Regions from separate parts of the Streptomyces sp. NPDC091279 genome, predicted to be linked through region 1. Evidence: riboswitches for the same ligand, from Rfam matches in the RefSeq annotation. Region 1 holds a riboswitch; each other region holds the start of a gene.
The links. Region 1 has a riboswitch for cobalamin ahead of metE (5-methyltetrahydropteroyltriglutamate--homocysteine S-methyltransferase). Riboswitches for the same ligand answer to the same signal wherever they lie in the genome.
Positions count from the first base shown of each region.

Region 1 (5,902 bases):
AACGCACCCGGATGGCGATGCCCGAGACCGGCATCGGCTTCGTCCCCGACGTCGGCGGCACCTACCTGCTCTCCCGTGCCCCCGGCGAACTCGGCACCCATCTCGCCCTGACCGGCGCCCAGTTCGGGGCCGGGGACGCCGTACTCACCGGGCTCGCCGACCACTTCGTCCCCTCCGACGCGCTCGACGCCCTCCTCGACGACCTCGCCGCACGGCCCCTCGCCGACGCCCTCGCCCGGCACGTCCGGCCGCTGCCCGAGGGCGAGTTGGCGGCCCGGCGGGAGTGGATCGACGCCTGCTACGCCGCCGACTCCGTCGAGGAGATCGTCGAACGGCTCCTCGCGCACGGCGACCCCGACGCGAAGGAGACCGCCGAGGTCCTCCTCAGCAGGTCCCCGACCGCCCTCAAGGTGACCCTGGCCGCCATCCGCCGCGCCCGCCGACTCACCACCCTGGAACAGACGTTGGACCAGGAGTACCGCGTCTCCTGCCACGCCCTGACCACGCCCGACCTCGTCGAAGGAATCCGCGCCCAGATCATCGACAAGGACCGCCACCCACGCTGGCACCCGGCCTCACTCCCCGAGGTCTCCGCCACCGACGTCACCCGCTTCTTCACCCCCCTCCCCACACCCGAACTGTGCCTATCCGGCCCGGAATCCACCCCAAAGCCCCTCCCCTAAACCGCAACCAGCCCACCCGACCCCACAACCGACGTCCGGTCCCCACGGGCGCACCGAGCACACAACCAACGGCCCGACAACGCCGCTTCAAGGGGCGCGGGGAACTGCGCGACCAGCCCCGACGGCGCGGCACCCGTCCCCGTGGGCGCGCCGAGCACGCAACCAACGGCCCGGCAACGCCGCTTCAAGGGGCGCGGGGAACTGCGCGACCAGCCCCGACGGCGCGGCACCCGCCAATCAACTCCATCCACCCGCCCCGTGGGCGCAACGGGCAGGCCCGAGCACGCAACCAACGGCCCGGCAACGCCGCTTCAAGGGGCGCGGGGAACTGCGCGACCAGCCCCGACGGCGCGGCACCCGCCAAACAACCTCACCCCAACCCCCCCTCGCCGCGCGAGCGACCGGGCCGGGCGCGATGAACGCCCAGCCCCAGCCGCTCGCGTCGCTCAGGACGCGGACAACTCGCCGCGCACCACGCGGGCCGCACCAACCAGGTTCTCCAGCGACGCACGCGTCTCCGACCAACCCCGGGTCTTCAGACCACAGTCAGGGTTGACCCACAACCGCTCGGCGGGAATCGCCTCCAACCCGGTGCGCAGCAGCACGACGGCCTCCTCGACACTCGGCACCCGAGGCGAATGGATGTCGTACACACCCGGCCCCGCCTCACGCGGATACCCGTGCGCGGCCAGCTCACGAGCCACCTGCATGTGCGAACGCGCCGCCTCCAGACTGATGACATCCGCGTCGAGATCGTCGATCGCCTGGACGATGTCACCGAACTCCGCGTAGCACATGTGCGTATGGATCTGCGTGTCCGGACGCACCCCGGCGGTGGACACCCGGAACGCCTCCGTCGCCCACGCCAGATAGGCACCGCGATCGGCCGCCCGCAACGGCAACGTCTCGCGCAGCGCGGGCTCGTCGACCTGGATGACCGAAGTCCCCGCCGCCTCAAGGTCGTTGACCTCGTCGCGCAGGGCGAGGGCGACCTGCCGGGCGGTGTCGCCGAGCGGCTGGTCGTCGCGGACGAACGACCAGGCGAGCATGGTGACGGGCCCGGTGAGCATGCCCTTGACCGGCCGGTCGGTGAGCGACTGCGCGTACGTCGTCCAGCGCACGGTCATCGGCTCGGGACGCGAGATGTCCCCGGCCAGGATCGGCGGCCGGACATACCGGGTGCCGTACGACTGCACCCAGCCGTGCTGCGTGGCGAGGTAGCCGACGAGCTGCTCGGCGAAGTACTGCACCATGTCGTTGCGTTCGGGCTCGCCGTGCACGAGGACGTCGATGCCGGTCTTCTCCTGGAAGGAGATGACCTCCTGGATCTCCGCCTTGATGCGCTCCTCGTACCCGGCCGTGTCGATCCGCCCGGCCCGCAACTCGGCCCGCGCGCCGCGCAGTTCGCTGGTCTGGGGGAACGATCCGATGGTCGTCGTCGGCAGCGGCGGCAGCCGGAGATGGGCGCGCTGCGCCACCGTCCGCTCGGCGTAGGGCTGCGAGCGGCGCGTGTCGGCGTCGGTGACGGCCGCCGCCCGCTCCCGCACCGCCGGGTCACGGGTGAGGGGGGAGGCCGCGCGGGAGGCCAAGTCGGCCCGGTTGGCGGCGAGTTCGGCGGCGACCGCGCCGGTGCCGTGGGTCAGCCCCTTGGCGAGGGTGACGATCTCGGCGCTCTTCTGCCGGGCGAACGCCAGCCAGCGCACGATCTGCGGCTCGATGTCCCGCTCCGCCGACGCGTCCAGCGGCACATGCAGCAGCGAGCAGGACGCCGCGACGTCGACCCGGTCGGCGAGCCCGAGCAGGGTGCCCAGGGTGGCGAGGGACCTGCCGAGGTCGTTGACCCAGATGTTGCGGCCGTTGACGACACCGGCGACCAGGCGCTTGCCGGGGAGTCCGCCGACGGCGGCCAGCGCGTCCAGGTTGGCCGCGGCGGCCTCCGTGAAGTCCAGCGCCAGGCCCTCGACCGGGGCCTTCGCGAGGACGGGCAGGGCGTCGCCGAGCCGGTCGAAGTACGACGCGACCAGCAGCTTCGGCCGGTCGGTGAGGCCACCGAGGTCACGGTAGGCACGGGCGGCGGCGTTCAGCTCGGCCGGGCTGCGGTCCTGGACGAGGGCGGGCTCGTCGAGCTGCACCCACTCGGCACCGGCCGCCCGCAGGTCGGCGAGGATCTGGGCGTACACCGGCAGCAGCCGGTCCAGGAGGGTGAGCGGCTCGAAGTCGGCGGCGACACCGGGCGCGGGCTTGGCCAGCAGCAGATAGGTGACCGGACCGACCAGCACCGGACGGGCCGTCAGGCCCAGCGCGCGGGCCTCGTTCAGCTCGGCGACCTGCTTGGTGGAGTCGGCGGCGAACTCGGTGTCCGGGCCCAACTCCGGTACCAGATAGTGGTAGTTGGTGTCGAACCACTTGGTCATCTCCAGCGGCGCGACCGCCTGGGTGCCGCGCGCCATGGCGAAGAACCCGTCCAGCGCGTCGGCGGCGACGGCGTCCCGGTGCCGTTCGGGGATGGCGCCGACCATGACGGTGGTGTCCAGGACGTGGTCGTAGTACGAGAAGTCACCCGTGGGGACCTCGTCGATGCCGGCCTCGGCCAGCTGGTTCCAGTTCGTACGGCGCAGCTCGGCGGCGGTGGCCCGGAGGGCGTCAGCGGTGACGCGGCCCTTCCAGTAACCCTCGATCGCCTTCTTCAGCTCTCGGTGCTGTCCCTGACGGGGGTAGCCGTACACGGTGGCCCGTGCTGCCGCGGCTGCGGGCTTGGTGGTCACGGAATCTCCTTCGCGAGATGAATCCCTGAGATCCCGGCGACGGGACGCGAGCGCGAAGGGTGACAGAACCGGACGGTCCGACCTCACGCGGCAGGCGCGGTCGTCCGTTCGATATGCACGCCGACCCGCCCACGAGGTCACCGGAATTCCGTGCGCGGGGTGTCGCACACGGGCAGGTGGCAGGTCTTCGGACTCACGGGCACGTCCTCCCTGGGGGAGGTCACCTACTGGCCGTCGCTTCCCAGGCCCGTCCGGGCCCAGTGCGTATGACGGCGGTCGTTCCCGCTCACCGCTGCGGGGCAGTCCCGGATTCCCACCGGGTTCCCTCTTGCGACGCTCCCGCCTGGCGGACGGGGCGAACCAGCTGCACGGACCAGCGTAAACGCCGATCCCGGGGTGTGGCGCGCCCCGTCCATGATTCGGAAGGTGAGGAGACCCACGCGGCCCGGGGGCGTGGAACGAGAGACGGACGGGAAGGCTCCTGGGCACGTTTGTGACCCGTTACGGGTAGGGGCCACCGGGTCCGCGAACCCCTGGGGGACGCCCCGGACGGACCACCCCGGATCGACCGGCGACCGTACGGGCCGCCCGGTTCAGTCCGCCGTGCCCGGCCGCCGGACCGCGCGCTTGACCTCGGCCTCGACCTCGTCACGGGGCCGGTGTTCGTCCTTCGCGTACTCGGCGAACGTCGACTGGGCTTCCCGGGCCAGATCACGCCAGGCGCGCCACGCGGTCTCGTAGGTGTCCGACTGCTCGCCGCTCCAGCCGCCCTCGTGCGTCGGCGGCCCGTAGGACGCGCGCAGCTCCTCGACCCGGCCGTGTGCCTGGTCGGCCGCGCGCTGTCTCTCCACCAGCTCATCGAAGGTGTGGCTCATATGGAACGACGATAAAGAGACTTTCCCGCTCGCGCGCGTCGAACGGCCCCCGGGCGGCCGGGACCGTTGTCGGAGCAGGTTCTTAAGCTCCTCGCCATGAACGAGGGGGACCGTGCATGAACGAGGGGGACGGCGGCAGACGGGTCGTCGACGGGCGCTTCGCGCTGGAGGCCAGACTCGGCGGCGGAGGCATGGGCACCGTATGGCGCGCCCGTGACCTGCTGCTGCACCGCGGTGTCGCCGTCAAGGAGGTCGGGCCCGCCGACCCGGGACTCGCCGAGTACGACCCGCCGGCCGCGCGCCTGCTGCGCGCCCGGGTGCTGCGCGAGGCCCGCGCGCTGGCCCGGGTCGCGCACCCGAACGTCGTCACGATCCACCACATCGTCGACGGCGGCGAGGACCCATACCCGTGGATCGTCATGGAGGTCGTCGAGGGCGGCTCCCTCACCATGCGCCTCGCCCGCGGCACCCTGACACCTGCCGAGGCCGCCCGGATCGGCCGGGGTGTCCTCGCCGTGCTGCGCGCCGCCCACGCCGCCGGTGTCCAGCACCGGGACGTGAAACCGGCCAACGTCCTGCTGCGTACCGACGGCCGCCCCGTCCTCACCGACTTCGGCATCGCCGCGATCCGCGACTCGACCGCCCTCACCGCCACCGGTTCCCTCATCGGCACCCCCGACCTCCCCTGCGTCTCCGGCCGACGCCCCGCCCCGTCCGCGGACCACCGACGCGCCCCCTCTGCCGACCACCGGCCCCTACGTGCCGCCGCCCACCCCGTACCCGGCAGGGACCACGTCCCCGCCCGTCACCTCCTTCCCCCCTCGCGCCCCCACAGCACCCCGCGACCGGAACGCCGTCACCGGGTGCCCTCGCACCGCCGGTTGCCGCCCGGCGGCCGGGGCGGGGACGGCGTGTGCCGGCCGGGGTCGCGGGCCTCGGGGTCGTGGTGGTCGGCGGGGCCGTCTGGTGGGCATGGCCCGGGGGCTCGGGCAACGGCGCCGCCGGCACCGGCACCGGCGGCCCGACCGGGCAGCGGACCTCCTCGACCGACGCCACCCGCTCCGCGAGCCCCACGGCCACCGCGTCGGGCGCGACGACCGCGAGCGGCGGACTGCTCAGCCCCGACGGCATCCGCACCGCGATCGCGGCGATCGAGGCCGCATCCGGCCGGACCATGTTCAGCGCCCTCGTGGTCCAGCCCGAGACCGTCTCCGCGCGGGCGATGGCCCCCGGCAGCAGCACCCGCTACGACCGGTACACCTACCGCGCCGACACGGGCGCCGAGAAGGGCATCATCAGCGGCAGCCCGTCCGGCGGCGACCAGCCCGTCAGCCTGAAGAACTTCGGCAGGGACGCCGTCCCCGCCCTGATCACCAAGGCCGAGAAGGACCTCAAGGTCAGCAAACCGACGACGCGCTATCTGGCCCTCCAGGAACCGAACACCGTCTTCGACACCGCCGCTGGAATGATGATCCACCTCGGCAACGCCTACCACGAGGGCGGCTGGTGGCCGACCCCCAGGGCAAGGTCGTCAAGGAGGTGCCGTACGACGGGTGAGCGGCCCGGCAGCGGCCGTTGC
Region 1 covers NZ_JBIVVA010000004.1:388,995-394,896, forward strand. The annotation lists gene ACIQOU_RS12155 (enoyl-CoA hydratase/isomerase family protein) at 1-683, shown strand, start outside; gene metE (5-methyltetrahydropteroyltriglutamate--homocysteine S-methyltransferase) at 1,130-3,448, opposite strand; cobalamin riboswitch at 3,609-3,828, opposite strand; gene ACIQOU_RS12165 (hypothetical protein) at 4,042-4,323, opposite strand; partial or broken gene ACIQOU_RS12170 (protein kinase) at 4,515-4,907, shown strand; gene ACIQOU_RS12175 (hypothetical protein) at 5,237-5,902, shown strand, end outside.

Region 2 (5,902 bases), on a different contig from region 1:
CGTTGCCCGAGGTGCCGACGACCAGGCCGTCGGTGACGGTGCGGCGGGCGGTGGCCACCAGGGCGTCCCAGCCCCGCGCCTCGTCGTCCCGTACGGGTCTGACGTCGTCGTCCCGTACGGGCCCGGGTTCCTCCCGTGCAGGCCGGGCTTCGTCCCGTAGGGGAGACCCGGAGGCCCCTGGGGCACGTAGGTCGCCTTGAGGACTCCCGGGGTCCCCTACGGGGCTCCCGTACGTCTCCGGTACGTTCTCCCGCTCGCCCCGTCGGTCCTGCCGGTCCTGCCGGTCCCGTCGCCGCTCAGCCATGCGGCCGATCCTGCCAGCCGGGGGCCGCCTCCGGGACGGGTCCGGGGGATTTCAGGGGGCGCATCCGGGCCACTTTCAGGGGTGCATCGGGGCCGTACGGGGGGCTACTCCCGGGCTGGTCCAGGGGCGCGTCGGGGCCCGCAGCAGAGCTACTCCCGGGGCCGCTCCAGACTCACGGCGAGACCCGCACCAGGGTTGCTCCCGGGGCCGCTCCAGGACTGCTCCAGAGCTACCCCGTGCTACTTCACGGCCGCCTCCGGGCCGCCCCCAGGCCGCTCCAGAGCCACCCCAGTGGCTACTCCACGGCCGCCCACGAGCCGCCCCCCGGCCGCCCCAGCGCCGCTCCCCCCGGCGGTCCCCGCGTGCAGCGCCGCCCCTGCCGCGCTGGCGGTCCGTGAGGCGGCTTGGCGCGCCACGCCGGTTTGTTGGGGGCGATACAGATGATCATTTGGTGATCTTCCAGTAGCGTCCCGGGTGATTTGTCGTCCACGTCAGTATTACGGGGGATAAATGACCTACAGCCGTGCCCGGATGGGTGTCGGGGGTCTGGTGGCGCTTGCCGTCGTGGCCGTCGGTCCTGGTCAGCAGGGGGCCGCCGCGTCGGCCTCGGGGGTGGTGAAGCTGCCTCGGGGGCATGACGTGTCATCGCATCAGAAGACCGTGAACTGGTCGAAGGCGCGGGCCAGGGGGGCGCGGTTCGTCTACGTCAAGGCGACCGAGTCCACGACCTACCGCAACCCCTACTTCACCGCCCAGTACGGGGGCGCGGGCGGCGTCGGCATCCTGCGCGGGGCGTACCACTTCGCGCGGCCGAACACGTCGTCCGGTGCCCGGCAGGCCGCCTACTTCGTCCGCAACGGCGGGGCCTGGAAGGCCGACGGGCGCACGCTGCCGCCCGCGCTCGACATCGAATACAACCCGTACGACGCGAAGCACCGCTGCTACGGGGTCGGCAAGAAGCGCATGGTGCGCTGGATCAAAGCGTTCAGCGCCGAGGTCGACCGGCTCACCGGGCGCCCGCCGGTGATCTACACGACCGTCAACTGGTGGAAGACCTGCACCGGCAACAGCCGGGCGCTCACCGCCAACCCGCTGTGGATCGCCCAGCCCGGCTCCAAGGCGGGCCCGCTGCCGGGTGGTTGGCCGTACTGGACCTTCTGGCAGCACGCCACCAAGGGGGCCCTGCCGGGCGACCAGAACCTCTTCAACGGGAGCGCCGCGCAGCTGACGAAGTTCGCGCGCGGCGGGTAGCCGAGGGGCGAGTGGGGTGCCGGAAGCGGACGGCGTCATACCCGTAGGACACGGTCACCCTGCGGCCCGTCTCAGTTCATCTTCCGTTCATCCACATTGCCTACGTTCATCGCGCCAATGACTTCGAACGATTGCCTGGGTAAATGGAAAACTTCTCGCTGATCCTCGCGATTGTGGTCGTCACCGCACTCGCGTTCGATTTCACGAACGGTTTTCACGACACCGCCAACGCGATGGCCACCACCATCTCGACCGGTGCCCTCAAGCCCAAGGTCGCGGTGGCCATGTCGGCCGCGCTCAACCTTGTCGGCGCCTTCCTCTCCGTGGAGGTCGCCAACACGATCTCCAAGGGTCTCGTCGACGAGACCGGCATCCGTCCCGAGGTCATCTTCGCCGCCCTGGTCGGCGCGATCCTCTGGAACCTGCTGACCTGGCTCGTCGGGCTCCCGTCCTCCTCGTCGCACGCCCTGATGGGCGGTCTGATCGGCGCCACCATCGCCTCGGCCGGCACCGGCGCGGTCCACGGCGACGTGCTCGTCACCAAGGTGCTGATCCCGGCGCTCGCCGCCCCGGTCGTCGCGGGGGTCGCCGCGTTCCTGGCGACCCGGCTCTCCTACACCCTGGGCAAGAAGGCCGACGGCAAGGCCGCCACGAAGGGCTACCGGACCGGCCAGATCGCTTCCGCCGGCCTGGTCTCGCTGGCCCACGGCACCAACGACGCGCAGAAGACGATGGGCATCATCACCCTCGCCCTGATCGCCGGCGGCGCCATCTCCCCCGCCTCGGACCCGCCCATCTGGGTCATCCTCTCCGCCGGTCTCGCCATCGCGGCCGGCACCTACCTCGGCGGCTGGCGCATCATCCGCACCATGGGCACCGGCCTCACCGACCTCCAGCCGCAGCAGGGCTTCGCCGCCCAGACCAGCGCGGCCACCGTCATCCTGGCCTCCTCCCACCTCGGCTTCTCCCTCTCCACCACGCACGCCGTCTCCGGCTCCGTGATGGGCGCGGGCCTGGGCCGCAAGGGCGGGGTGGTCCGCTGGTCGACGGCGACCCGGATGTTCGTCGCCTGGGGCCTGACGCTCCCGGCCGCCGCCCTGGTGGGCGCGCTCGCCGAGTACGTCACCGGCCTGGGCGACTGGGGCACCGCGCTGGTCGCCGTCTTCCTCATCGCCTCCAGCGCGGCGATCTGGAAGGTCTCCCGGCGCGAGGTCGTCGACCACCACAACGTCGTCGACGAGAGCGCCGCCGCCGAACCGGCCGGTGTGGTCACCCAGGCGATCGCCGCCGTCAGCCCGCCGCCCGCGGGCACCGTCGGTGACGATCTGACGGCCACCATCCCGGGCCCGCCGCCCACCGCAACCACCGCCGAACCGGCTCCGCCGGCCGCCGTCTGATCCGCTGAACCCCCGCTGATCCCCGCGAAGGAAGCAACATGAAGATCGACTGGGCGGCCCTCGGCTCCGTCTTCGGCGTCAGCCTCGTGGTCACCGTGGCCATGGTGGCCCTGTTCACCCTCGGCATCATGGGCCTCTCGCGCCGCGAGCGCGCCACCGCCGAGGGCGGGGCGGCGCCGCTGGCCGCCACCGGCGCCTACGTCTGCTTCGCCGCGTGCGCGGCCGGTGTGGCGTACGGGATCTCCCTGATCGTGGCCTGAATGGCCTGAACCGATCGCGATCCGACGCGATCGCGACCTCCGCGACACCGGTTGGGGTGCGGGACGGAACACCGTCCCGCACCCCACCGTCATGTCGCCCCCGCGAGCCGCCGTGTGTGGGCCTCAGCACACTCCTTCGCCGCAGGTCAACAGCAAGTTGACTGCCGTTGTGGAGCGTGGTGGACTGCCGGGGCCAGCTACGGCGGCACGAGAGGAAGCCGGTGCGAATCCGGCGCGGTCCCGCCACTGTCACCGGGGTAGTAACCCCCGGGAGCCAGGAACTCTCACCGCCGGTCTCGTCGAACCAGGGCGTGGACACCCTGAGTGAGGACACATTCGCCATGCGCGGCATCCGAACGAACCCGAGCGCCCTGCCCGCCCCCACGGCCGACTGACCCGTGCGTGCCGATCGCGTCTTCGCGTACGGCGCCGCCGCCGGCCTCCTCGGCGACCAGCTGCTCGGCGATCCGCGCCGGGGGCATCCGGTCGCCGCGTTCGGGCGGGCCGCCGGTGCCGTGGAACGGGTGCTGTGGCGGGACCATCGGGGGTGGGGCGCGCTGCACACCGCCGTGTGCGCCGGTGGCGCCGTCGCCCTCGGGGCTCTCGCCGCGCGTGCCCTACGGGATTCCCGTACGGGTTCCCTCGCCCTGACCGCCGCCGCCACCTGGGCCGTCGTCGGCGGCACCTCGCTGGCCCGGGAGGCCAGGACGGTCGGGCGCGCCCTGGAGGCCGGTGATCTGGCCGGGGCGCGGGCCCGGCTGCCGCATCTGTGCGGGCGCGACCCGCAGGCCCTGGACGCCGACGCCCTCGCCCGCGCGGTCGTCGAGTCCGTCGCCGAGAACACCTCGGACGCCGTGGTGGGCGCGCTGGTGTGGGGCGCCGTCGCCGGGGTCCCCGGGCTGCTCGGGTTCCGGGCCGTCAACACGCTGGACGCCATGGTCGGCCACAAGTCGGCCCGGCACCGCCGTTTCGGCTGGGCCTCCGCGCGCCTCGACGACGTCGTCGGCTGGCCAGGGGCGCGGCTGACGGCCGTGCTCGCCGCCGTCGCCGGGAGTGATCCGCGCGGGGCGCTGCGGGCCTGGCGGGCCGATGCCGCGAAGCATCCGTCGCCCAACGCGGGCCCGGTGGAGGCGTCGTTCGCGGGCGCGCTCGGGGTGCGGCTCGGCGGCACCCTCGCCTACGCGGGCCGCGTCGAACACCGGCCGGTCCTCAACGGCGCCGTGGGGCGCCCCGTCACCGTCCCCGACATCGAACGGGCCGTACGGCTGTCCCGGCGCGTCGGCCTGCTCGCCCTCGGGGTCAGCGCGGCCGGCCGTCTCCTGGTGAAGGGAGGCAGGTCATGAACGGTGGTCTGCTCGTCGCGGGCACCACCTCCGACGCCGGCAAGAGCGTCGTCACGGCGGGGATCTGCCGGTGGCTGGTGCGCCAGGGCGTGAAGGTGGCGCCGTTCAAGGCGCAGAACATGTCGCTGAACTCGTTCGTGACGCGCGAGGGCGCGGAGATCGGGCGGGCCCAGGCCATGCAGGCGCAGGCGTGCCGCGTCGAGCCGACCGCGCTGATGAACCCCGTGCTGCTCAAGCCGGGCGGCGAGCAGAGCAGCCAGGTCGTGCTGCTGGGCAAGCCGGTCGGCGAGATGAGCGCGCGCGGCTATCACGGCGGCCGGCAGCAGCGGCTGCTGGGGACGGTGCTGGACTGCCTGGCCGAACTGCGCGCCGACTATGACGCGGTGATCTGCGAGGGGGCCGGGTCGCCCGCGGAGATCAATCTGCGGCGCACCGACATCGTCAACATGGGGATCGCGCGCAACGCCGGGCTGCCCGTGCTGGTCGTCGGTGACATCGACCGGGGTGGCGTCTTCGCCTCCTTCTTCGGGACCGTCGCGCTGCTCTCGCCCGAGGACCAGGCGTGTGTGGCCGGGTTCCTCGTCAACAAGTTCCGCGGCGATGTCAGCCTGCTGGAGCCCGGCCTCGACATGCTGCACGGCCTCACCGGGCGTCGTACCTACGGGGTACTGCCGTTCCGGGACGGGCTCGGCATCGACGAGGAGGACGGACTCGGGGTGTCCCTGAGAGCGGCCGTGCGCGAGTCGGCCGTCACACCGCCGGTCGGCGCCGAGGTACTACGGGTAGCGGTGTGTGCCGTGCCGCTCATGTCGAACTTCACCGACGTGGACGCCCTCGCCGCCGAACCCGGGGTCGTGGTGCGGTTCGTGGACCGGCCCGAGGAGCTGGCCGACGCCGACCTCGTCGTCGTTCCCGGAACGCGCGGGACCGTGCGGGCGCTGGAGTGGCTGCGCGAGCGCGGGCTGGCCGGGGCGCTGCTGCGGCGGGCCGCCGAAGGGCGCCCGGTGCTGGGGATCTGCGGCGGCTTCCAGCTGCTCGGCGAGCACATCGAGGACGACGTCGAGAGCCGCCGGGGTCATGTCGACGGGCTCGGCGTGCTGCCCGTGCGGGTGCGGTTCGCCCGCGAGAAGACCCTCACCCGGCCCACCGGCACGGCCCTCGGCGAGCAGGTCGACGGGTACGAGATCCATCACGGGGTCGCCGACGTCACCGGCGGGGAGCCCTTCTTGGACGGGTGCCGGGTCGGCTCCGTCTGGGGCACCCACTGGCACGGCTCGCTGGAGTCGGACGGCTTCCGGCGGGCGTTCCTGCGCGAGGTGGCCGCCGCCGCGGGCCGCCGCTTCGTGC
Region 2 covers NZ_JBIVVA010000015.1:60,927-66,828, forward strand. The annotation lists gene ACIQOU_RS31695 (class II aldolase/adducin family protein) at 1-304, opposite strand, end outside; gene ACIQOU_RS31700 (lysozyme) at 815-1,555, shown strand; gene ACIQOU_RS31705 (anion permease) at 1,699-2,952, shown strand; gene ACIQOU_RS31710 (hypothetical protein) at 2,991-3,212, shown strand; cobalamin riboswitch at 3,375-3,517, shown strand; gene ACIQOU_RS31715 (cobalamin biosynthesis protein) at 3,611-4,555, shown strand; gene ACIQOU_RS31720 (cobyric acid synthase) at 4,552-5,902, shown strand, end outside.
Region 2: it holds a riboswitch for cobalamin, as region 1 does, so the genes downstream of both, ACIQOU_RS31715 (cobalamin biosynthesis protein) here and metE (5-methyltetrahydropteroyltriglutamate--homocysteine S-methyltransferase) in region 1, are expected to answer to the same signal.

Region 3 (5,902 bases), on a different contig from region 1:
CGGCCAAGGCGCTGGTCGGCGACGCACTCCAGGTACTGGCGCATCGACTCCGTGTTCATGCCCGGCAGACCCTCGCCGCACAGGTCGCGCCCGAACTGCAACTCGGCCTCGACGGCCTCCCGCATCATGTCCGTGACCTGCTGCTCCAGCGCGTCGTCGAACAGCTCCGGCTCCTCCTTGCGGACGGTGTCGACGACGTCGAACGCGAAGCTCATGTGCATGGTCTCGTCACGGAACACCCAGTTGGTGCCGGTCGCGAGGCCGTGCAGCAGGCCCCGGCTGCGGAACCAGTAGACGTAGGCGAAGGCGCCGTAGAAGAACAGGCCCTCGATGCACGCGGCGAAGCAGATCAGGTTGAGCAGGAAGCGCCGGCGGTCCGCCTGCGTCTCCAGCTGGTCCAGCTTCTCCACCGAGTCCATCCACGTGAAGCAGAACTGGGCCTTCTCGCGGATCGAGGGGATGTTCTCCACCGCCGCGAAGGCCGCCGTACGGTCCTCCGGGTCCGGCAGATAGGTGTCGAGCAGCGTCAGATAGAACTGGACGTGCACGGCCTCCTCGAACAGCTGACGGCTCAAGTAGAGCCGCGCCTCGGGGGAGTTGATGTGCTTGTACAGCGTCAGCACCAGGTTGTTCGCCACGATCGAGTCACCGGTCGCGAAGAACGCCACCAGACGGCCGATCAGGTGCTGCTCCATCGCGGACAGCTTCGCCAGGTCGGCGACGTCCGAGTGGAGGTCCACCTCCTCGACGGTCCAGGTGTTCTTGATGGCGTCCCGGTAGCGCTCGTAGAAGTCCGGGTAGCGCATCGGACGAAGGGTCAGCTCGAAGCCGGGATCGAGCAGGTTCTTGGCTTCGCTGGTCATTACTGGCAGGCCTCGCAGGACTCGGGGTTTTCCAGGGAACAGGCGACGGCGTCGGGGTCGGCGGCCTGCTGGACGGGGACGGTGGCCTGCGCCTGGGCCTGGGCGGCCCGCGCGATCCGGGTCGCCGGACGCGAGCGCAGGTAATAGGTCGTCTTCAGACCCGACTTCCAGGCGTACGCGTACATCGAGGAGAGCTTGCCGATGGTCGGCGTCTCCAGGAACAGGTTCAGCGACTGCGCCTGGTCGAGGTACGGGGTGCGGGCGGCGGCCATGTCGATCAGACCGCGCTGCGGGATCTCCCACGCCGTGCGGTACAGCGCCCGCACGTCCGCCGGAATCCACGCGAACTCCTGCACCGAGCCGTTGGAGTCGCGCAGCGCCTCACGGGTCCGCGCGTCCCAGACGCCGAGCCGCTTCAACTCGTCGACCAGGTAGGAGTTGACCTGGAGGAACTCGCCGGACAGCGTCTCGCGCTTGAACAGGTTGGACACCTGCGGCTCGATGCACTCGTACACGCCCGCGATCGACGCGATGGTCGCGGTCGGGGCGATCGCCAGGAGCAGCGAGTTGCGCATACCGGTGGCGGCGATCCGGGCGCGCAGCGCCGCCCAGCGCTCCGGCCAGGTCAGCTCGACGTCGTAGTGGTCGGGGTGCAGCACACCGCGGGCGGTGCGGGTCTTCTCCCAGGCGGGCAGCGGGCCGTTGCGCTCGGCGAGGTCGGTGGACGCCTCGTAGGAGGCCAGCATGATCCGCTCGGCGATCCGGGTGGACAGCGCCTTCGCCTCGGGCGAGTCGAAGGGCAGCCGCAGCTTGAAGAAGACGTCCTGGAGCCCCATCGCGCCCAGACCGACGGGACGCCACTTGGAGTTGGAGCGGCCCGCCTCCTCGGTCGGGTAGAAGTTGATGTCGACGACCCGGTCCAGGAACGTCACCGCGGTGCGGACGGCGTCGTCGAGGCGCTCCCAGTCGATCTCGCCGCCCACCACGAACGCGCCGAGGTTGATCGAGCCGAGGTTGCAGACCGCGGTCTCGCCGTCGTCCGTGACCTCCAGGATCTCTGTGCAGAGGTTCGAGGAGTGCACGGTGTGGCCGGGCAGGGCCGTCTGGTTGGCGGTGCGGTTGGCCGCGTCCTTGAAGGTCAGCCAGCCGTTGCCGGTCTGCGCCAGGGTGCGCATCATGCGGCCGTACAGCTCACGGGCCGGCAGCGTCTTCTTCGCGAGCCCGGCGGCCTCCGCCTTGCGGTACGCGGCGTCGAAGTCGTCGCCCCACAGGTCGACCAGGTCCGGCACGTCGGAGGGGGAGAACAGCGACCACTGGCCGTCGGCGTTGACCCGGCGCATGAACTCGTCCGGAATCCAGTGCGCGAGGTTCAGGTTGTGGGTGCGGCGGGCGTCCTCGCCGGTGTTGTCGCGCAGCTCAAGGAACTCCTCGATGTCGGAGTGCCAGGTCTCCAGGTAGACCGCGGCCGCGCCCTTGCGCCGCCCGCCCTGGTTCACCGCGGCCACCGAGGCGTCCAGCGTCTTCAGGAACGGCACGATGCCGTTGGAGTGCCCGTTGGTGCCCCGGATCAGCGAACCGCGGCTGCGGATGCGGGAGTAGGACAGGCCGATGCCGCCGGCGTGCTTGGAGAGGCGGGCCACCTGGTGGTAGCGGCTGTAGATGGAGTCCAGCTCGTCCAGCGGCGAGTCCAGCAGGTAGCAGGACGACATCTGGGGGTGCCGGGTACCGGAGTTGAAGAGCGTGGGGGAGGACGGCAGGTAGTCCAGGCGGCTCATGAGCCCGTAGAGCGCGGCGACTTCGTCGACCGAACGGAGGCTGTCGTCCTCGGCGAGACCGGAGGCGACCCGCAGCATGAAGTGCTGGGGCGTCTCGACGACCTTGCGGGTGATCGGGTGACGCAGCAGGTAACGGCTGTACAGGGTGCGCAGGCCGAAGTAGCCGAAGCGGTCGTCGCCCTGGCGGTCGACCAGCGCGTCGAGGCGGGCGGCGTGCACCCGGGCGAACTCCGCGGTGCGGTCCGCGATCAGGCCCTCGCGGTGGCCGACGGTGATCGACTCGGTGAAGGACGTGACGCCCTGCGTGGCGGCCTCTTTGGCGATGCTGATGGTCAGCAGCCGGGCGGCCAGCCGCGAGTACGCGGGGTCCTCGGAGATGAGGCCGGCCGCCGACTCGGTGGCCAGCTCGCGCAGTTCCGCCTCGTCCGCCCGCGCGGACCGGCCGCGCAGCGCGGCGGCGGCGACCCGGCCGGGGTCGGCGTCGGGGAGGTCGGCGGTCAGCTCGGTCAGGGTCCGCAGCAGCGCGGCACCGGGACCGTCGTTCTCCACCGGGGTGACTGAAGCCGGGTCGACTGGCGCGATGGTCACGTGGGGGCTCTCCCTCGCTCGGCACGGGGGCCTCGAAAGCGGGCAGGGCTCAGCCGCGAAACACTGGCGTGTGTCGCGTCCAGCCGCCCATTCCACGAGGCCCGGACGTTCTACAGGCACCCGGACCGGGAGGTTCGGGTGCGCTGTCGGCAGGTCCTCGGACTGGCCATGCGTACGGCTCGCGGGTACGCGAGGGTACGCAAGTACACCGTTGCGGGACAGTTCCGGATTCGCACCGGATTCCCCTGCGGCGACAGCGAGCACGAGCATACATCTAGTGCCGGGTGAGGGTGGCACCCCCAGATGTTGTGTCGCGACGGTCTCGGAGCGTCAACTCTCCGTTGGGTTGAGTCACGTTGGGAGCGCCCTGCGGGCGGGCTTCTGGGGGTGTTCTGGGGGCGTTGCACGGGCCCCCGCGTGGCCCCCCTGCGCGGGGCTGGGGGCGGGTTTGCGGGGCTCGCGGACATGAACGGCGGGCCGCCGTGGCTGGTTCGCTCGGCGGCCCGCTGCGGGGTCGGTGGGGGCTTGTCGCGCAGTTCCCCGCGCCCCTAAAAAACAGGGGGTTTGTGCTGGGGGGCGTTCAGGTGTGGACGTGGCTGCGGGCCGCCGTGGGTGGTTCGGTTCGGCGGCCCGCTGGGGTCCGGTGGGGGCTTGTCGCGCGCACGCGGCGGAGCCGCATATCGATACAGCCCCGCGCCCCTAAAAAACAGGGAACCGGTTAGTGGGTGGCGGTTGCTGTTGCTGGGGGGAGGTTTGGGGTTACTCCTGGGTCGCCTGCGTCGGCTGTGTAGTCGGACGGGGTGGTCTCGTCGATGCCGTCGGGGGTCTTCGTCGCCTTCAGGACGAACGTCAGGACCACCGTCACCAGGGCATTGAGGACGAACGCGGTCATGCCGATGTAACCGATCTCACCGATGCCGGGGATGTCGGCCGACGAGCCGCCGAAGTGCTTCTGCGTCGGCGACGCCACCCCGTACGCGGCGAGCGTGCCGTAGGCCATGCCGACCGCCCAGCCCGCCAGCAGCGCCCACCGGTGGAACCAGCGCGTGAACAGGCCGCCGACCAGGGCCGGGAACGTCTGGAGAATCCAGATGCCGCCCAGCAGCTGGAAGTTGATGGCGACCGTCTTGTCCATCGTGAGCACGAACGCCAGCGCGCCGACCTTCACCAGGAGCGAGACCAGTTTGGAGACCCGGGTCTCCTGCGCGGGCGTCGCGTCGGGCCTGATGAAGTCCTTGTAGATGTTCCGCGTGAACAGGTTCGCCGCCGCGATCGACATGATGGCCGCCGGCACCAGCGCGCCGATCCCGATGGCCGCGAACGCTACGCCCGCGAACCAGTCGGGGAACATGTCCTCGAACAGCTGGGGGATCGCCAGCTGGCCGTTGTCGACCTTCACGCCGGCCGCGATCGCCATGAACCCGAGCAGGGCCAGCAGTCCCAGCATCAGGGAGTACAGCGGCAGGATCGTGGTGTTGCGGCGGATCACCTCACGGTTCTTGGAGGAGAGCGTCGCGGTGATCGAGTGCGGGTACATGAACAGCGCCATCGCCGACCCGAGCGCCAGCGTCGCGTACGTCCACTGCCCGGCCGCCGGTGGCAGCAGCCCGCCCGCGCCCGCCGTCGTGAACTTGGCGTCGGCCTTCGCGAAGATCTCGTCGAAGCCGCCGAGCTTGATCGGGATGTAGATGATCGCCACCGCGATGACGAGGTAGATCAGCGTGTCCTTCACGAACGCGATCAACGCCGGTGCCCGCAGCCCCGACGAGTACGTGTACGCGGCCAGCACACCGAACGCGATCAGCAGCGGCAGATCCTTCATGAACCAGTGCGTGTCCGCGCCGCCGCCCACGCCCATCACGTCCAGGACGGCCTGGATGCCGACGAGTTGGAGCGCGACGTAGGGCATCGTCGCGAGGATGCCGGTGACGGCGACCGCGAGCGACAGCCCCTTGGAGCCGAAACGGCCCCGCACGAAGTCCGACGTCGTCACATACCCGTGCCGGTGCGAGACCGACCAGAGCCGGGGCAGGAACGTGAAGATCAGCGGGAACACCAGGATCGTGTACGGCACCGCGAAGAAGCCGGCCGCGCCCGCCGCGTACACCGCCGCCGGAACGGCCACGAAGGTGTACGCCGTGTAGAGGTCGCCGCCCAGCAGGAACCAGGTGATCCAGGTGCCGAACGACCGTCCGCCCAGGCCCCATTCGTCGAGGCTCTGCTCGTTCTCGGCCCGCCGCCAGCGCGCGGCGAGGAAGCCGACGGCCGTGACGGCCACGAAGAAGAAGATGAAGACGCCGAGCGCGACGCCGTTCACGCCGTCCTTCATGCCGACGCACCCCCCTTCGCGCCGGTGCGGGCACGCTGGTCGCGCTTCCACAGCTGGTAGGCGATCGAGGTCAGCGCGGTGGAGATCGGCACCCACGCGATCTGGTACCAGTAGAAGAACGGGATGCCGATGAACGTCGGGTCCGTCTTCGCGAACGACCCGACCCACAGCACCGCCACGAACGGCGCCGCCAGGCAGAGCGCGATCACCACCCGTACCGGTGTCACCACCGGTGGTCCCGCTTCCCGCAACTCCGACATATCCGCGGCTCCGTCCCTCGTGCGTGAACCTGCGCTTCACCAGCGCAAGCGCACGCAATCTAGGTCAGCCCCCCACCCCGACGGAAG
Region 3 covers NZ_JBIVVA010000005.1:578,521-584,422, reverse strand. The annotation lists gene ACIQOU_RS15925 (ribonucleotide-diphosphate reductase subunit beta) at 1-863, opposite strand, end outside; gene ACIQOU_RS15920 (ribonucleoside-diphosphate reductase subunit alpha) at 863-3,226, opposite strand; cobalamin riboswitch at 3,357-3,513, opposite strand; gene mctP (monocarboxylate uptake permease MctP) at 3,945-5,555, opposite strand; gene ACIQOU_RS15910 (DUF3311 domain-containing protein) at 5,552-5,815, opposite strand.
Region 3: it holds a riboswitch for cobalamin, as region 1 does, so the genes downstream of both, ACIQOU_RS15920 (ribonucleoside-diphosphate reductase subunit alpha) here and metE (5-methyltetrahydropteroyltriglutamate--homocysteine S-methyltransferase) in region 1, are expected to answer to the same signal.

Region 4 (5,902 bases), on a different contig from region 1:
CTTCCTGGAGAAGGCGGTCGTCGAACCCCGCCACATCGAGGTGCAGATCCTCGCCGACGGCCACGGCGAGGTCATCCACCTCTTCGAACGCGACTGCTCGCTCCAACGACGCCACCAGAAGGTCATCGAGATGGCGCCCGCGCCGCACCTCGACCCCGACCTCCGCGAGAGGATGTGCGCCGACGCCGTCCGCTTCGCCCGCCGGATCGGCTACCGCAACGCGGGCACCGTCGAGTTCCTCGTCGACCGCGACGGCCACCACCACTTCATCGAGATGAACCCGCGCATCCAGGTCGAGCACACGGTCACCGAAGAGGTCACCGACGTCGACCTCGTCCAGGCCCAACTGCGCATCGCCTCCGGCCAGAGCCTCGCCGACCTCGGCCTCTCCCAGGACACCGTCACCCTGCACGGCGCCGCCCTCCAGTGCCGGATCACCACCGAGGACCCCGCCAACGGCTTCCGCCCCGACACCGGCCGGATCAGCGCCTACCGCTCCCCGGGCGGCTCCGGCATCCGGCTCGACGGCGGCACCACCCACGCCGGTACCGAGATCAGCGCCCACTTCGATTCCATGCTGGTCAAGCTCACCTGCCGGGGCCGGGACTTCCCGGCCGCGATCGGCCGGGCCCGGCGCGCCGTCGCCGAGTTCCGCATCCGGGGCGTCGCCACCAACATCCCGTTCCTCCAGGCCGTCCTGGACGACCCGGACTTCCGGGCGGGCCGGGTGACGACGTCGTTCATCGAGCAGCGCCCGCACCTGCTGACCGCCCGCTCCTCGGCCGACCGGGGCACCAAGCTGCTCACCTACCTCGCCGACATCACCGTCAACAAGCCGCACGGCGAACGGCCCGAGCTGATCGACCCCGCCACCAAGCTGCCGCCGCTGCCCGCCGGGGAACCGCCCGCAGGCTCCCGGCAACGGCTCGTCGAACTCGGCCCCGAAGGCTTCGCCCGCGCCCTGCGCGCATCACCGACCCTCGGCGTCACCGACACCACCTTCCGCGACGCCCACCAGTCGCTGCTCGCCACCCGGGTGCGCACCAAGGACCTCCTCGCCGTCGCCCCCGTCGTCGCCCGCACCCTGCCCGAACTGCTCTCCCTGGAGTGCTGGGGCGGCGCCACCTACGACGTCGCCCTCCGCTTCCTCGCCGAGGACCCCTGGGAGCGGCTGGCCGCACTGCGCGAGGCGGTGCCCAACCTCTGCCTCCAGATGCTGCTGCGCGGCCGCAACACCGTCGGCTACACCCCCTACCCGACCGAGGTGACCGACACCTTCGTGCAGGAGGCCGCCGCCACCGGCGTCGACATCTTCCGCATCTTCGACGCCCTCAACGACGTCGGCCAGATGCGCCCCGCCATCGACGCCGTCCGGGCCACCGGGACCGCCGTCGCCGAGGTCGCCCTCTGCTACACCGCCGACCTGTCCGACCCGAACGAGCGGCTCTACACCCTCGACTACTATCTGCGCCTCGCCGAGCGGATCGTCGACGCCGGCGCGCACGTCCTGGCCGTCAAGGACATGGCGGGACTGCTGCGGGCGCCGGCCGCCGCCACCCTCGTCGCCGCGCTGCGCCGGGAGTTCGAGCTGCCGGTCCATCTGCACACCCACGACACGGCCGGCGGTCAGCTCGCCACCTACCTCGCCGCGATCCAGGCGGGCGCGGACGCGGTCGACGGCGCCGTCGCCTCCATGGCCGGGACCACCTCACAGCCGTCGCTCTCCGCGATCGTCGCCGCCACCGACCACTCGGCGCGGCCCACCGGGCTCGACCTCCAGGCCGTCGGGGACCTGGAACCGTACTGGGAGAGCGTCCGGCGGATCTACGCGCCCTTCGAGGCGGGGCTCGCCTCCCCGACCGGGCGCGTCTACCACCACGAGATCCCCGGCGGGCAGCTCTCCAACCTGCGCACCCAGGCCGTCGCGCTCGGCCTCGGTGACCGCTTCGAGGACATCGAGTCCATGTACGAGGCGGCCGACCGGATGCTGGGCCGCCTCGTCAAGGTCACCCCGTCCTCCAAGGTCGTCGGCGACCTCGCCCTGCACCTGGTCGGCGCCGGGGTCGACCCGGCCGACTTCGAGGCCACGCCGGGCCGGTACGACATCCCGGACTCCGTCATCGGCTTCCTCCGCGGCGACCTCGGCACCCCGCCCGGCGGCTGGCCCGAGCCGTTCCGCAGCCGCGCCCTGGAGGGCCGCGCCGCCGCCAAGCCCGTCCAGGAACTGACCGACGAGGACCGCGAGGGCCTGGAGAAGACCCCGCGTGCCACCCTCAACCGGCTGCTGTTTCCCGGCCCGACCCGCGACTTCGACACCCACCGCCAGACCTACGGCGACACCGGCGTCCTGGACAGCAAGGACTTCTTCTACGGGCTGCGCCCCGGCAAGGAGTACGCCGTCGACCTCGACCCCGGCGTCCGGCTGCTGATCGAGCTGGAGGCGGTCGGTGAGGCCGACGAACGCGGGATGCGCACCGTGATGTCCACCCTCAACGGACAGTTGAGGCCCATCCAGGTCCGCGACCGGGCCGCCGCCTCCGACATCCCGGCCACCGAGAAGGCCGACCGGGGCAACGACGGCCATGTCGCGGCGCCGTTCGCCGGAGTCGTCACCCTCTCCGTCGCCGAGGGCGACGAGGTCGCGGCCGGGGCGACCGTCGCCACCATCGAGGCGATGAAGATGGAGGCCTCGATCACCGCACCCCGGGGCGGCCGGGTGACCCGCCTCGCCATCACCCGGATTCAGCAGGTCGAGGGCGGCGACCTCCTCGTCGAACTCGACTGACCACGAGGGTTTGCCCTGATGTGACACGGGGTGGTCTTGGCCATGCCCGTGTCACGGGGTAGCGTCACACCGAAATCGAACGACAGCATGCGGAAGCCGGTGTGAATCCGGCACGGTCGCGCCACTGTGAACGCCCCGCCCCGACCCGGGCGGCCGTGAGTCAGACCCGTGTCCGTCGTCCTGTGCACCACCGAGTTGGGACGCGAACTCCCAGAGGAGGTCCTGCCATGGCGCAGACCGTCGCTCCGCCGACCACCACCCTGGCCCCGGCCAAGCTGCCCCTGCGGGACATCGTTCCGTGGGCGGTGTTCTTCGGCGTCCTCATGCTGGTCCTGCTGTACTTCGTCGGCGCCGAACAGGGCGCCACCTCCGTGGTCTCCGGCGAGGACGTCCACGAGTGGGTCCACGACGCCCGCCACCTGCTCGGCTTCCCCTGCCACTGACCGAGGGACGCCGCACACCCATGAACTCCGCAACGGTAAGAAACCTCCTCGTCCGCGGCATGCTCGCGGGCCTCGGCGCCGGACTGCTCGCCCTGGTCGTCGCCTATCTCCTCGGCGAGCCGTATGTCGACAAGGCGATCGGCTTCGAGGCGGCGCACTCCCACGAGCACGAGATGGCCGTAGTCTCCCGCTCCCTCCAGTCCACCGCGGGACTCGCCACCGGCGTCCTGGTCTACGGGGTCGCCTTCGGCGGCATCGCCGCGCTCGCCTACTGCTTCGCCCTCGGCCGGGTCGGCCGCTTCGGCCCCCGGGCCACCGCGCTGCTGCTCTCCGGCTGCGCCCTGCTCGCCGTCTACGTCGTGCCGTTCCTGAAGTACCCGGCCAACCCGCCCGCCGTCGGCAACCCCGACACCATCGGCCGGCGCACCACCCTGTACTTCCTGATGATGCTCCTCAGCGTGCTCCTCGCGATCGCCGCGACCCTGCTGGGCAAGCGGCTCGCCCCGAGGCTCGGGAACTGGTGGGCCACGGTCGCCGCGATCACCGCGTTCGCCGTCGTGATCGGCCTCGCCTTCGCGTTCCTGCCGGTCGTCGACGAGGTCCCCGCGGACTTCCCGGCGAGCGTCCTGTGGCGGTTCCGGCTCGCCGCGCTCGCCATCCAGATCAGCCTGTGGACCGGCTTCGGACTCCTCTTCGGGGAACTCGCGGAACGGGTCCTCCACCCGAAGCCCGCCACCGTCGCCGCCGGTACGGCCGTCCCCGCCGCCCACTGAACCGGCCACGGGCGACCCCGTGCAAAGGGCCCACGGACCCGTCCGCGGGCCCTTACCCGTACCCCCTGCGACCCCTGTGACCCCTGCGACCCCTGCGACCCTCCCCGCGACCTCCCGGGACCTCCCCGGACCGAGAGGTGCGTCACGTACCCGACATCCCGCCCCGCACCGGCGTGTTGATAGCCTCGGGGCGCCAGTCGAGCCACACCCGAGGCCAGGGAATCCGGTGCGAACCCGGAACTGACGCGCAGCGGTGAGGGGGACGGGCGGGGCACGACAGCCACTGGGAGACCGGGAAGGCGCCCCGGCCGGACGAACCCGAGTCCGAAGACCTGCTGGCACCTCCGCACCCCCGCGGAGGGCACCCGTAGGCAAGGCTCCGCGTACGAGCCCCGACCACCGAGGCGTACCCGTGTTCCGTTCCGCCCGCCGTACCGCGGCGCTCCTGCTCGCCCCCGCCGTCCTGATCACCGCCTGCGGCGGCTCCGGAAGCGGCACCGCCGAGGACGGCGCGTCCGCCGCCGCCGGATTCCCGGTCACCCTCACCAACTGCGGGCACAAGGTCACCCTCGAAACGGCACCGAAGCGCGCCGTCTCCCTCAACCAGGGCACCACCGAGATCCTGCTCTCCCTCGGCCTCGCCGACCGCATGGCCGGCACCGCCACGTGGACCGACCCGGTGATGAAGGGCCTGGAGAAGGCCAACGCGAGCGTCCCGCGCCTCGCCGACAACAACCCCTCGTTCGAGAAGGTGCTGGCCGCCGAGCCCGACTTCGTCACCGCCTCCTTCGTCTCCACCCTCGGCAAGGGCGGCGTCGCCAGCCGCGAACAGTTCGAGAAGCTCGGCGTGCCCACCTATGTCTCCCCGTCCGACTGCTCCGAGGGCAAGGACAACGACACCGGCGGCGACGGCTCCCGCAGCAAGCCGCTCACCCTCGACGCCGTGTACGGCGAGATCCGCGACCTCGCCCGTGCCTTCGGCGTCGAGGCCCGGGGCGAGAAGCTCGTCGAACGGCTCAAGGCGCGGGTCACCAAGGCCACCACCGGCCTGCACGCCTCCGACGTCTCCGTCATGTACTGGTACGCCAACTCCCAGTCGCCCTACCTCGCCGGCTGCTGCGGCGCCCCGGGCGCCATCACCCGCGCGGTCGGCGCGAAGAACGTCTTCGCCGACACCCACGACGAGTGGCCCCAGATCAACTGGGAGACCATCGCCGACCGGAACCCCGACGTCATCGTCCTCGGCGACCTCACCCGCAAGCAGCAGACCGCCGAGACCGCCGCGGCCAAGATCCGCTTCCTGGAGACCAACCCGGTCACCCGCAACCTCACCGCCGTCAAGAAGAAGCGGTTCGTGAGACTCAGCGGCCAGGCCATGAACCCTTCCATCCGTACCGTCGAGGGGATCGAGCAGGTCGCCGCCGCCCTGCGGGAGTTCGGGCTCAGCCAGTGAGGGTCCGCGTCGCCCTGCTGTCGGCCGGGGGACTCTCCGCGCTGCTCGTGTCCATCGCCGTCGCCGTCACCATCGGGCCCGCCGACATCTCCACCGGCGACGTGTGGACGGCCGTCGCCGCCCACCTCGGCATCGGGGACAGCGGCCTCGCCCCGCTGCGCGACGGCATCGTGTGGGACCTGCGGATGCCGCGCACCCTGCTCGCCGCCGTGTGCGGCGCCGGGCTCGCGGTGTGCGGCGCGGTCATGCAGTCCCTGCTGCGCAACCCGCTCGCCGACCCCTTCGTCCTCGGCGTCTCCTCCGGCGCCTCCACCGGCGCGGTCGCGGTCGTCGTCCTCGGCGTGGGCGGGGGAGCGGTGTCGCTGTCGTCCGGCGCGTTCCTCGGCGCGGTGCTCTCCTTCGGCCTCGTGCTGATCCTCAGCCACACCCTCGGCGGCTCCACCGACCG
Region 4 covers NZ_JBIVVA010000001.1:59,284-65,185, forward strand. The annotation lists gene ACIQOU_RS00290 (pyruvate carboxylase) at 1-2,785, shown strand, start outside; cobalamin riboswitch at 2,823-2,971, shown strand; gene ACIQOU_RS00295 (CbtB-domain containing protein) at 3,013-3,228, shown strand; gene ACIQOU_RS00300 (CbtA family protein) at 3,249-4,001, shown strand; cobalamin riboswitch at 4,179-4,356, shown strand; gene ACIQOU_RS00305 (ABC transporter substrate-binding protein) at 4,414-5,454, shown strand; gene ACIQOU_RS00310 (FecCD family ABC transporter permease) at 5,451-5,902, shown strand, end outside.
Region 4: it holds a riboswitch for cobalamin, as region 1 does, so the genes downstream of both, ACIQOU_RS00295 (CbtB-domain containing protein) here and metE (5-methyltetrahydropteroyltriglutamate--homocysteine S-methyltransferase) in region 1, are expected to answer to the same signal.